DNA from 2 places in the Actinoplanes awajinensis subsp. mycoplanecinus genome. Region 1 is predicted to be linked to the other one. Evidence: predicted binding sites of a transcription regulator. Region 1 holds the regulator's gene; the other holds the start of a gene.

Region 1 (5,894 bases):
CGCCGGAGCACTGGGTGCAGAGCACCGCGGTGTCGACGGTGATCGGCGCCTCGACGCCGAACGCGGTCTCCACCAGGTCGAGCTCGAGGCGCAGGATGGCGTCGGCGCCGGGACGGGTCCGCGGGCGCGGGCCACGGCTGCCGCCGCCGGCCGCGGTGCCGAAGAACGCGTCCATGATGTCCTGGAAGCCGACGAACGGGCCGGCGCCGCCGGGGCCGCCACCGGGCGCGCCGCCACCGGGCGCGAGGGGGTCACCGCCCAGGTCGACGATCTGCCGCTTCTGGTCGTCGGAGAGGACCTCGTACGCCGCGTTGATGTCCTTGAACTTCTCGTGCGCCTCCGGATCGGGGTTGACATCCGGGTGGTACTGCCGAGCCAGTTTGCGGTAGGCGCGCTTGATCTCGTCGTCGGTGGCTTCCCGGCTCACGCCGAGAATTCCGTAGTAGTCCTTGGCCACGGGGTTTGGAGTCCTCAATGTCTGCGCGAATCCGTCAATTCTGTGCCAACAGGTCGCCAACGTAGCGTGCGACTGCACGAACCGTGGCGATGGTGCCGGGATAGTCCATCCGGGTCGGCCCCAGCACGCCGAGCCCACCGACGATCGTGGCGCCCGGTCCGTAACCGGTGCTGACCACGGACGCCGACCGGAGATTGTCGATCTCGTTCTCGTCGCCGATCCGGACCCGGGTGGTGCTGGGCTCGAGGTCGCCGATCAGCTTGAGCAGGATGACCTCTTCCTCCAGCGCTTCGAGTACGGGCCGCAGCGTGCCCTGGAAGTCCAGCACACCGCCACGCGTGAGGTTGGCCGTCCCGGCGAGTGCGAGGCGCTCCTCACTCCGCTCGACGAGCGTCTCGAGCAGCACGGTGGCGAGGCAGATCATGCTCCCACGGCGCTCCGGCGCGCACTCGTCGACGAGTGTCTGCACCAGCGGCGGGGTGTCGGCGAGCTTCTGACCGGCCAGTTTCTCGTTCACCCGGCGGCGCAGCTCCCACACCTCGCCCTCCGGCAACGGGGCCGGCAACTCGACCAGGCGCTGCTCGACCCGGCCGGTGTCGGTGATCATCACGAGCATCAGCCGGGTGGTGGAGATCGGGACGAGCTCCAGATGACGCACGGCGGACTTGGAGAGACTGGGATATTGCACGACCGCGACCTGGCGGGTCAGCTGGGCGAGCAGGCGGACCGTGCGATGCACCACATCGTCGAGGTCGACCACGCCGATCATGAAGCGCTCGATCGCGCGGCGCTCGGCCGGGCTGAGCGGCTTGACCCGGGTGAGCCGGTCGACGAAGAGCCGGTAACCGAGGTCGGTGGGCACCCGGCCGGCACTGGTGTGCGGCTGCCGGATGTAGCCCTCCTCCTCCAGCACCGCCATGTCGTTGCGCACGGTGGCCGAGGAAACGCCCAACTGATGCCGCTCGACCAGGGCTTTGCTGCCGACCGGCTCGCGGGTTTTCACATAGTCCTCGACGATCGCCCGCAGGACTTCGAGCTTGCGGTCATCCAGACTCATATGACCCCTCCCTCTGGCACTCCCGCGGACAGAGTGCCAGTCTACGTCTCCACTGCCTGCAGCGCGATGATCGAAAGGACCGACCACCGCGGTTCTTGGTCAGGGACGGAACCGAACAGTACGGTCCGCCGCCACGAGCGGGCTAGAGAGAGCGCCGGGTTGGCATGGTCACGGGAGCACGTCCCGGATCACCGCGTCGGCCAGCAGCCGCCCGCGCAGCGTGAGCACGAGCCGGCCGGCCGAGAACGCCGCCGGGTCGAGCAGGCCGTCGGCGAGCGCCTGAGCGGCGGCCGCGCCCTCCACCCGGTCCAGCGCGATGCCCTCGCGCAGCCGGACCCGCAGCATCACGTCCTCGACGTGCTGGTCCTCGGCGCTGAGCAACTCCCGCCCGTGCCCCGGTGAGACGCCGTCGGCCAGGCGTTTCGCGTACGCCGACGGGTGCTTCACGTTCCACCAGCGCACCCCGCCGACGTGGCTGTGCGCGCCGGGGCCGAGCCCCCACCAGTCCGCGCCGGTCCAGTAGAGCAGGTTGTGCCGGCACTCCCCGCCCTCGCGCGCCCAGTTGGACACCTCGTACCAGCCGAAGCCGGCCGCGGTCAGCGCCTGCTCGGCGGCCAGGTAGCGGTCGGCCGCGACGTCGTCGGACGGGTACGGCAGCTCGCCCCGGCGCATCCGGACCGCCATCCGGGTGCCGTCCTCGACGATCAGGGCGTACGCGCTGACGTGATCCACCCCGGCGTCCACCACGGTCTGCAGCGAGCGCGCGAAGTCGTCGGCGGTCTCCCCCGGCGTTCCGTAGATCAGATCCAGGTTCACGTGCTCGAACCCGGCCTCCCGGGCCTCCAGCGCGGCCTCCGGCGCCCGGCCCGCGGTGTGTTTGCGGTCGAGCACCCGCAGCACGTGCGAGGCCGAGGACTGCATGCCGAGCGAGATCCGGGTGAAGCCGGCTGCTCTCAACTGCTTGAGCGAGGCGAGGTCCACCGACTCCGGGTTCGCCTCGGTGGTCACCTCGGCGTCCGCGGCCAGCCCCCAGGTGCGGTCGATCCCCTCCAGGATCCGGCCCAGGTCGGACGGGCTGAGCAGGGTCGGTGTGCCACCGCCGACGAAGACCGTGTCGACCCGGCGCGGCTGCACCACCTTGGCGGCCAGGTCCAGCTCGCGCAGGACGGTCGCGGCGTACTCGTCCCGGCTCGCGCCGCCGCCCAGCTCACTGGCCGTGTACGTGTTGAAGTCGCAGTACCCGCAGCGGCTGGCGCAGAACGGGACGTGGACGTAGACCGCGAACCCGTTCGCGCCCACGTCACGGGTCGCCTCGTCGGGAAGTGACCCGTCAGCGGGTACGGGTTCACCATCAGGGAGTGCGCCGGCCATCCGCCAAGTGTGCCTGGTGCCGGTTAGGGTCCCGGACATGAGTCTGGTCCTTACCGCCACCGACGCCGGGGTGACCACCCTGACGCTGGACAGCCCGGCGAATCGCAACGCCCTGTCCCGTGCCCTGATCACCGAACTGCTCGCCGCGCTCGGCGCCGCGGCCGCCACCCCGGAGACGCGGGTGGTGGTCCTCTCGCACACCGGCCCGGTCTTCTGCTCCGGCGCCGACCTGAAGGAGACCGCCGCCACCCGGCCCGGCGAGCGGCTGCCGGTCGAGCTGATGGCCGACCTGCTCGCCGCGATCTGGGAGTTCCCCAAGCCGGTGGTGGCCCGGATCGCCGGGCCGGCCCGGGCCGGTGGGCTGGGCCTGATCGGCGCCGCCGACCTGGCGGTCTGCACCCGGGCGGCGACGTTCGCGTTCACCGAGGTGCGGCTCGGCGTGATCCCCGCGGTGATCAGCGCCACCGTGCTGCCCCGGCTGGCGCCCCGGGCCGCGGCCGAGCTCTACCTCACCGGCGACGTCTTCGACGGGGACCGGGCCGCGGCGATCGGGCTGGTCACGGCCGCGGTGCCGGAGGAGGACCTGGACACGGCGGTCGCCGCCTACTGCGCCTCGCTCATTCGCGGCGGTCCGCTCGCGCTGGCCGGGACCAAACAACTTCTCCGGCGTACGAGGTCGGAGTCGATCCGCACCGAACTGGCCGAACTGAGTGACCGTTCAGCCGGATATTTCACCTCGGCGGAGGGCCGGGAGGGAGTTTCCGCACGTCAGGCCAAGCGCGACCCGAATTGGGTGCCATCGCCCTGAACAACACGCTCCGCACAGTCACGGTGATCTTCGTGCGTGCGTTGATTAGTGTTGGCGTCCGGCGGCGAAGGAGGTGTGGTGCGGGTGAAAACGGTCATCGGGGTTCTGGCCTCGCTCGCCCTCATCGCCGTGGTCAGCGTGATCATCGTGCTGCACAAGGTCCCGGGCGCGATCACCCTGCCCCGGATCGGCCCGGAGTGCACGGTGCGCGCCGACGGTGAGGTCACCCTCGACTCGGTGCAGATGGCCAACGCCGCGACCATCGCCGCGGTCGGCATCCGCAAGGAGATGCCCGAGCAGGCGGTGGTGGTCGCGCTCGCCACCGCCTTCCAGGAGTCCAAGCTGGAGAACCTGGACGACGGCGACCGCGACTCGGTCGGCCTCTTCCAGCAGCGCCCCAGCCAGGGCTGGGGCACGTTCGACCAGATCAAGAACCCGAGGTACGCGGCCAGCAAGTTCTACACCGCCCTGAAGAAGGTGAAGGGCTGGGAGGACATGCGGGTCACCGACGCCGCGCAGAAGGTGCAGCGCTCGGCGTACCCGAACGCGTACGAGAAGTGGGCCGACGAGTCCCGGGTCCTGGCCCGCGCGCTGATGGGCCTGGCCACCGGCGCGGTCGAGTGCACCGTCACCGGCGACCCGGTGGTGCGGGGCGCCGCCGCCGCGACCGCCCTGGTGGCCGGGCTCAAACTGGACTGGGGCAAGAAGCTCGACCTGGTCGGCAAGGAAGCGGCCGGCTTGACGGTTTCGGTCAGCAACGCCAGCAGCGGCTGGCGCTATGCCCACTGGCTGGTTTCCCACGCCTCAGGCACCGGCCTCGAACGGGTACGTTTCGGTGACTTGGAGTGGCATGCCGGAGACGGAAAGTGGCAGCAAGTAACCACCGCCGTGGCGGGCGACGACCGGCGCGTCGTCGCCGAAGTCTTCAGCTGACAACACTGTCCGCAACTTTCGGTGACTATCGGTAATTCACCCTGCTGAGAACGCGAATCGCGCTGCGTATACATCGACATGGACAGTGCGCAACCACCCTGGTACTAAGTAGGACGTGTTCTGGGGAGCGCTCGAATGGATCCTGCTCGGGTCAGGCGGCGTCGGCGCGATCATCTGCGGTGTGCGGCGCCATCGACCGGCGCGTAAGGCGCCGTGGTGGTTGCTGGCCGCGTCACTGGCCGTCCTCGCCGTGGGCGACGTCTGCTACTCGTACGGCCAGCGGGATCTGGCCGACGCCTTCTACTTGTTCATGTTCGGCCTGGTCGCGGTCTGCCTGATGCAGTTCACCCGGGGCGGCGCGCTGCTCGTCGACCGGGCCCGGCTGATCGACCTGCTGGCCTTCGCCTGCTCGACGCTGCTGATCGTCTGGGTCTTCGTGATCGGCCCGAACGGCCGGCTGGGCGACGTGTCGGCCGCCGACGTGATCGGTGACGTCCTGCTGCTCTGCGTGGCCGGTCGGCTGGTGGCCGGCGACCGGCGCAACGTCGCGGCCTGGCTGCTGCTGACCGGCGCGACCGGGATGCTGGCCGGCGACATCGGCTATCCGCTGGCCGAGGGCCCGCTGACCGAGTCGGCGTACGTGCTGCTCTACGTCTGCTGGGGCCTGTCCGCGCTGCACCCGTCGATGATCCGGCTGACCGAACCGGCGCCGTCGCGGCACAGCCCGTGGAAGTTCCGCTGGTCGGTGCTGCTCGCCGCGTCGGCCGGCGGCCCGCCGACGGTGCTGCTGATCGAGGCGCTGCAGGGTCAGGTCGTGGACGGCGTGGTGATCGCCGTCACCGCCGCGGTCACCCTGCTGCTCACCATCACCCGGCTGGCCGACTCGATCCGGCAGCACAGCCAGGCGCTGACCCGGGAACAGGGCCTGCGTACCGCGACCGCGGCGCTGGTCGCGGCCGCGGACCGGCCCGCCGTCGACGCCGCGGTGCGCGCGGCGGTCAGCCAGCTGCTGCCACCGCACGGGGTACGCCGGGTCGCGCTCGCCGACGAACTGTCACCGGCCGACCTGCCACCCGCCTCGGCCGGCCCGGCCGGTCGCAGCTGGTGGTTGCCGGCCACCGAGCCGGACGACCGCACCCTGGTCTGCCCGCTCCGGCTGGAGCCGCTCGACGTGGTCCGGCCCAGCGGCGGCGCGCTGATCATCACCGGTCGCCGGGAGGACCTGATCGTCGGCCACGACGCGCTCGAGGTGCTCGCCGGCCAGGCCG
Region 2 (5,894 bases), on a different contig from region 1:
TGCGCACCGAGGTGGCGCTGGTCAGCCAGGAGCATCACGTGTTCATCGGCACCCTGCGGGACAACGTGGCGATGGCCCGGCCGCAGGCGCCTGAGCCGGACGTCCGGACCGCGCTCGCCGCCGTGCACGCCCTGGAGTGGGCGGACGGGCTGCCGGACGGGCTGGACACCGTGGTCGGCGACGGCGGGCTGCCGCTGACCGCGGCTCAGGCGCAGCAGGTGGCGCTGGCCCGGCTGATCCTCGCCGATCCGCACACGCTGGTGCTGGACGAGGCGACCGCGCTGCTGGACCCCCGGGCGGCCCGGGACCTGGAACGGTCGCTGGCCGCGGTGGTGCACGGGCGGACCGTGGTGGCGATCGCACACCGGTTGTTCTCGGCGCACGACGCCGACCGGGTCGCGGTGGTGGAGAACGGGCGGATCACCGAGCTGGGGTCGCACGACGAGCTGGTCGCGGCGAACGGGCCGTACGCGGCGTTGTGGCGGTCGTGGCAGGGCGGTGACGTACCGGAGAAGCCGCCGGACCAGCGGCGGCCGGAAGACGACCGCCTGCTGGAGAGTCACTGAAAAGCCGACAAGGCGCGTCCCGTAGGGAGACGCGCCTTGTCAGGAACAACCGATCAGAAGCCCGGACCGTGCTGGTGGCCGTGCCCATGACCGTGACCGTGCCCACCGCCGGAGGCGGGAGCGGCCTCGGCCGGCTTCTCCACCACGAGGCTCTCGGTGGTCAGCAGCAGACCGGCGATCGAGACGGCGTTGGCGACCGCGTTGCGGGTCACCTTCACCGGGTCGATGATGCCGGCCGCGGCCAGGTCGACGTACTCGTCGGTGGCCGCGTTGAGGCCGTGGCCCCAACCCAGCTCAGCGACCTTGTTGACCACGACGTAGCCGTCGTGGCCGGCGTTCTGAGCGATCCAGCGCAGCGGCTCGACGAGCGCCTTGCGGACGATCGAGACACCGATCGCCTCCTCGCCGGTCAGGCCGAGGCCGCCGTCGAGCTCCTTGGCGACCTGCGCGAGGGCGGCGCCGCCGCCGGGGACGGTGCCCTCCTCGACAGCCGCCTTGGTCGCCGCGATGGCGTCCTCGATGCGGTGCTTGCGCTCCTTCATCTCGACCTCGGTCGCGGCACCGACCTTGATCACCGCGATGCCACCGGAGAGCTTGGCCAGCCGCTCCGAGAGCTTCTCGCGGTCCCAGTCGGAGTCCGACGCCTCGATCTCCTTGCGGATCTGCGAGACCCGGTCGGCGATGTCGGAGGCGTTGCCGCCGCCGTCGACGATGGTGGTGCTCTCCTTGTCGACGACGATCCGCCGGGCGCTGCCCAGCTGCTCGACGCCGACCTGGTCGAGCTTGTAACCGAGCTCGGGGGCGATCAGCTCGCCACCGGTCGCGATCGCCAGGTCCTGCAGGATCGCCTTGCGGCGGTCACCGAAGCCGGGAGCCTTCACCGCGGCGACCTTGATGGTCTTCCGCAGAGCGTTGACCACCAGGGTGGAGAGCGCCTGGCCCTCCACGTCCTCGGCCACGATGAGCAGCGGCTTGCTGTCCTGCAGCACCTTCTCCAGCAGCGGGAGGAGCTCCTCGATGCTGGAGATCTTCTGGGTGGTGATGAGGATGTGAGCGTCCTCGAGCACCGCCTCCTGCGACTCGGCGTCGGTCACGAAGTTCGGGGAGATGAAGCCCTTGTCGAACTGCAGACCCTCGGTCACCTCGAGCTCGGTCTGCAGCGCCGAGCCCTCCTCGACGGTGAGCACACCGTCGCGGCCGACGCGGTCCATCGCCTCGGCGATCAGCTCGCCGATGGTGGTGTCCTGCGCCGAGATGGCGGCCACGTTGGCGATCGCCTTGTGGTCGGCGACCTCGACGGCCTTCGCCAGCAGCGACTTGGAGACGGCCTCGGAGGCCTTGTCCATGCCGCGCTTGAGGCCGATCGGGTTGGCGCCCGCCGTGACGTTGCGCAGGCCCTCGCGGACCAGCGCCTGCGCGAGCACGGTCGCGGTGGTGGTCCCGTCGCCGGCGACGTCGTTGGTCTTGGTCGCCACCTCCTTGACCAGCTGCGCGCCGAGGTTCTCGTACGGGTCGCTGAGCTCGATCTCCTTGGCGATGGTGACACCGTCGTTGGTGATCGTGGGAGCGCCGAACTTCTTGTCCAGGACGACGTTGCGGCCGCGCGGGCCGAGAGTGACCTTGACCGTGTCGGCGAGCGTGTTGACGCCGTGCTCCAGCAGGTGCCGGGCGTCGTCAGAGAAGCTGAGAATCTTCGCCATGTATTGGTCCCTTCACGCACCGGCGCCCTGCCCCGAAATGCCGGAACAGGGCGCCTGTGCAGTCAGTTAGGTCTTACTTCTCGATGACCGCGAGGACGTCGCGAGCGGAGAGCACGAGGTACTCCTCGCCGGCGTACTTGACCTCGGTGCCGCCGTACTTCGAGTAGAGGACCACGTCGCCGACAGTGACGTCGAGCGGAACTCGGTTGCCCTTGTCGTCGATCCGGCCGGGGCCGACAGCAAGGACGGTGCCCTCCTGCGGCTTCTCCTTGGCGGTGTCGGGGATCACGATGCCGGAAGCGGTCGTGGTCTCAGCCTCGTTCGCCTGGACCACGATGCGGTCCTCGAGCGGCTTGATCGCAACCTTGGTCGCGGTAGTCACGGGCATACCCTCCTGGGTACAGGTTTCGCCGGCCTTGAACCAGGCCGGTCAATGCCTCATGCCACCGGGCGGGGCCGTCGTCGCGGGTGCCGGTCCGCCTGGTGCCTAACCGCACGGACGGGCCGGGCGGCTGGCACCCTCATGTTGAGAGTGCTAACCGGAGATTATGCCGGAACTAGCACTCCGTCAACCAGAGTGCCAACCTGTCACGCCGGGGAGAATGCCTGGTGTGACCCCTGAACTTCTTGCTCTGCTGCAGACCCCGTTAGGGGTGGAAGCCCTGGCCGCGGCGGCCGAGGTCGGCGACGGCGAGCCACTCGCCGCGGCCTCGGCCCTTCGGGCCCGGGGCTTCGGCGCGGAGCTGGCCGCAGCCGCACTCACCCAGGCTAGTTTGCGCCGCCGTGCGGCGGTGAAGTTCGGCCCGGACGCCTCCGGAATGTTCTTCACCCGGCCCGGCCTGGAACAGGCCACCCGCGCGGTGGTCGCCGACCGGCGGGCCGCGAGGCTCGCCGCGGCCGGCGTCGAGACCCTCGCCGATCTCGGCTGCGGGCTGGGGTCCGACGCGATGGCCGCGGCCCGGCACGGGATCACCGTGTACGCCGTCGACGCCGACCCGGCCACCGCCGCGCTGGCCGCCGCGAACGCGCGCACCGCGGGCCTGGCCGACCGGATCACGGTGACCTGCGCCGACGCCACCACCGTCGAGGTGGAGAAGTACGACGCGGTGTTCGCCGACCCGGCCCGCCGGCAGGCCGGCCGGGGGCGGGTGTTCGACCCGAAGTCGTACTCGCCGCCGTGGGACTTCGTCGCCGGGCTGGCCGATCGGGTTCCGCGCACTGTGCTCAAACTGGCGCCGGGCATCGACCACGGCCTGCTGCCGCCGGGCGCCGAGGGCGAGTGGGTGAGCGTCGGCGGCGACCTGGTCGAGGCGGCGTTCTGGTGCGGCCCGCTGGCGTCGGCACAGCGGCGGGCGACCCTGCTCGGCTCGGGCCCGGACGTGGCCGAACTCACCGGTTCGGGTGTCGAGAGGGGCACTGTCGGCCCGGTCGGCGCCTGGTTCTACGACCCGGATCCGGCGGTGGTGCGTTCGCACCTGGTCGCCGAGTTCGCCGCGTCGATCGGCGGCCGGCTGGGCGACCCGGAGATCGCCTACGTCTACACCGACGACCCGGTCGACACGCCGTACGCCCGGCGGCTGGCGGTGACCGACATGCTGCCGTTCTCGCTGAAGCGGCTGCGGGCGCTGCTGCGCGAGCGGGGCGTGGGCACCCTGGAGATCCGCAAGCGGGGCTCGGCCCTGGTCCCCGACCAGCTGCGCAAGGACCTGAAGCTGTCCGGGCCGCACGCGGCCGGGCTGGTGCTGACCAAGGTGGCCGGCGCGCCCACCGTGCTGCTGACGGCGCACTCCTGACGGCTGGGTAACGTGCGGCACATGCCGAAGAAGGCGGCCGGCACCCCGGCCACTGTGCTGCTGACCGCGGAGCGAGTGGCGTTCACCCTGCATCCGTACGAGGTGTCGCCGGACGCGCCGAACTACGGCGCCCTGGTCGCGGCGGCGCTCGGGGTGGCGCCCGCGCTGATGTTCAAGACGCTGGTGGCCGAGGTGGACGCCAGGCTCGTGGTCGGTGTCGTACCGGTCACTGGTGATCTTGATCTGAAGGCACTGGCCCAGGCGGCCGGCGGCAAGCGGGCGGCGCTGGCCGACCGGGCGGCGGCCGAGCGGAGCAGTGGGTACGTGCGCGGCGGCATCAGCCCGCTGGGTCAGCGCAAGCGGCTGCCCACGGTGATCGACGACTCGGTGCAGGCATTGGATCTGATGTATGTCTCGGCGGGCCGGCGCGGTCTCCAGCTCTGCCTGGCGCCGGCCGACCTGATCCGGCTGACGAGCGCGACCGTGGCGGCGATCCGGGCCTGACCCCTCGTTCTGCGGGCTCCGAGGTCACTCTGAGTGACCTCATTTGATGCAATGAGCGACTTTTCCGGCCCGGCCGCGCTCCCATGCCGCCTGATCGTGTTGCCGGATTGTTATCCCTCGTTACGAGATAGATCACCGGGGTGCCTTGTGTTCCAGGCCACATCCGGAATACGTTGCCGGGCACAACAAACCGGCACCTGGTCCATCGGCGCACGGGGACGACGCTCCCAGGCACGTCCCATTCCTGCGAAATCCGATGATGGCTCCGGATTTACCCCCCCGAAAGGACATACGGTATGCGTAAGGGACTGTTCGCCCTTGCCGCGGTCGGGCTGCTGGCGACCGGCAGCATGGCCGCTTGTGGCGATAAGAGTGACGACACCTCCACCGCCGGTGGCGAGAAGAAGGCCGGCAAGGTCGGCGTCATCCTGCCGGACACCAAGAGCTCGGCCCGCTGGGAGACGGCGGACCTCAAGTACCTGACCGAGGCGTTCAAGGCCGCGGGCGTGGACGCCGAGATCAAGAACGCGCAGGGTGACAAGGCCTCGTTCCAGACCATCGCCGACGGCATGATCCAGAGCGGCGTCAAGGTCCTGATGATCGTCAACCTGGACTCGGGCACCGGCAAGAACGTCCTGGAGAACGCGACGAAGGCCGGCATCGCGACGATCGACTACGACCGTCTCACGCTCAGCGGTGGCGCCAACTACTACGTGTCGTTCGACAACAACGAGGTCGGCAAGCTGCAGGGCCAGGGCCTGGTGGACTGCCTGACCGCGGCGAAGGCCGTCAAGCCGGTCGTCTCGTACCTGAACGGCTCGCCGACCGACAACAACGCCACCCTGTTCAAGGAGGGCTACGACTCGGTCCTCAAGCCGAAGTTCGACGCGAACGAGTACGTCAAGGGCCCGGACGACGCCGTGCCGGACTGGGACAACGCCAAGGGCGGCACGATCTTCGAGCAGCAGCTCACCAAGGACCCGAAGATCGCCGGCGTGCTCGCCGCGAACGACGGCCTCGGCAACGCCGCGATCGAGGTGCTGAAGAAGAACAAGCTGAACGGCAAGGTCCCGGTGACCGGCCAGGACGCCACCGTGCAGGGCCTGCAGAACATCCTCGCCGGCGACCAGTGCATGACGGTCTACAAGGCGATCAAGAAGGAGGCCGACGCGGCCGCCGAGCTGGCGATCGCGCTCGCCAAGGGCGACACCCCGACCACGGCCACCAGCACCGTGACCGACCCGGAGTCGAAGGCGGCGGTCAAGTCCGTGCTGCTCAAGCCGGAGGCGATCACCAAGGCGAACGTCAAGACCGTGGTCGACGACGGCTTC

The links. Region 1 encodes HrcA, which represses chaperone genes, less so after heat shock. Its sites were predicted from a motif close to GGTTNGCACNCTCNNNNNGAGNGTGCNAACC; they were not measured.
Region 2: the regulator HrcA is predicted to act here: its motif matches at 2,777-2,807, upstream of groES (co-chaperone GroES).

The regions. Positions count from the first base shown of each region.
Region 1 is NZ_LLZH01000001.1:221,331-227,224, forward strand. It holds gene dnaJ (molecular chaperone DnaJ) at 1-457, opposite strand, end outside; gene hrcA (heat-inducible transcriptional repressor HrcA) at 492-1,514, opposite strand; gene hemW (radical SAM family heme chaperone HemW) at 1,683-2,885, opposite strand; gene ADL15_RS01020 (enoyl-CoA hydratase-related protein) at 2,923-3,693, shown strand; gene ADL15_RS01025 (hypothetical protein) at 3,778-4,626, shown strand; gene ADL15_RS01030 (PAS domain-containing protein) at 4,742-5,894, shown strand, end outside.
Region 2 is NZ_LLZH01000085.1:32,486-38,379, forward strand. It holds gene ADL15_RS12045 (ABC transporter ATP-binding protein) at 1-566, shown strand, start outside; gene groL (chaperonin GroEL) at 620-2,266, opposite strand; gene groES (co-chaperone GroES) at 2,340-2,654, opposite strand; gene ADL15_RS12060 (class I SAM-dependent methyltransferase) at 2,869-4,059, shown strand; gene ybaK (Cys-tRNA(Pro) deacylase) at 4,081-4,563, shown strand; gene ADL15_RS12070 (sugar ABC transporter substrate-binding protein) at 4,860-5,894, shown strand, end outside.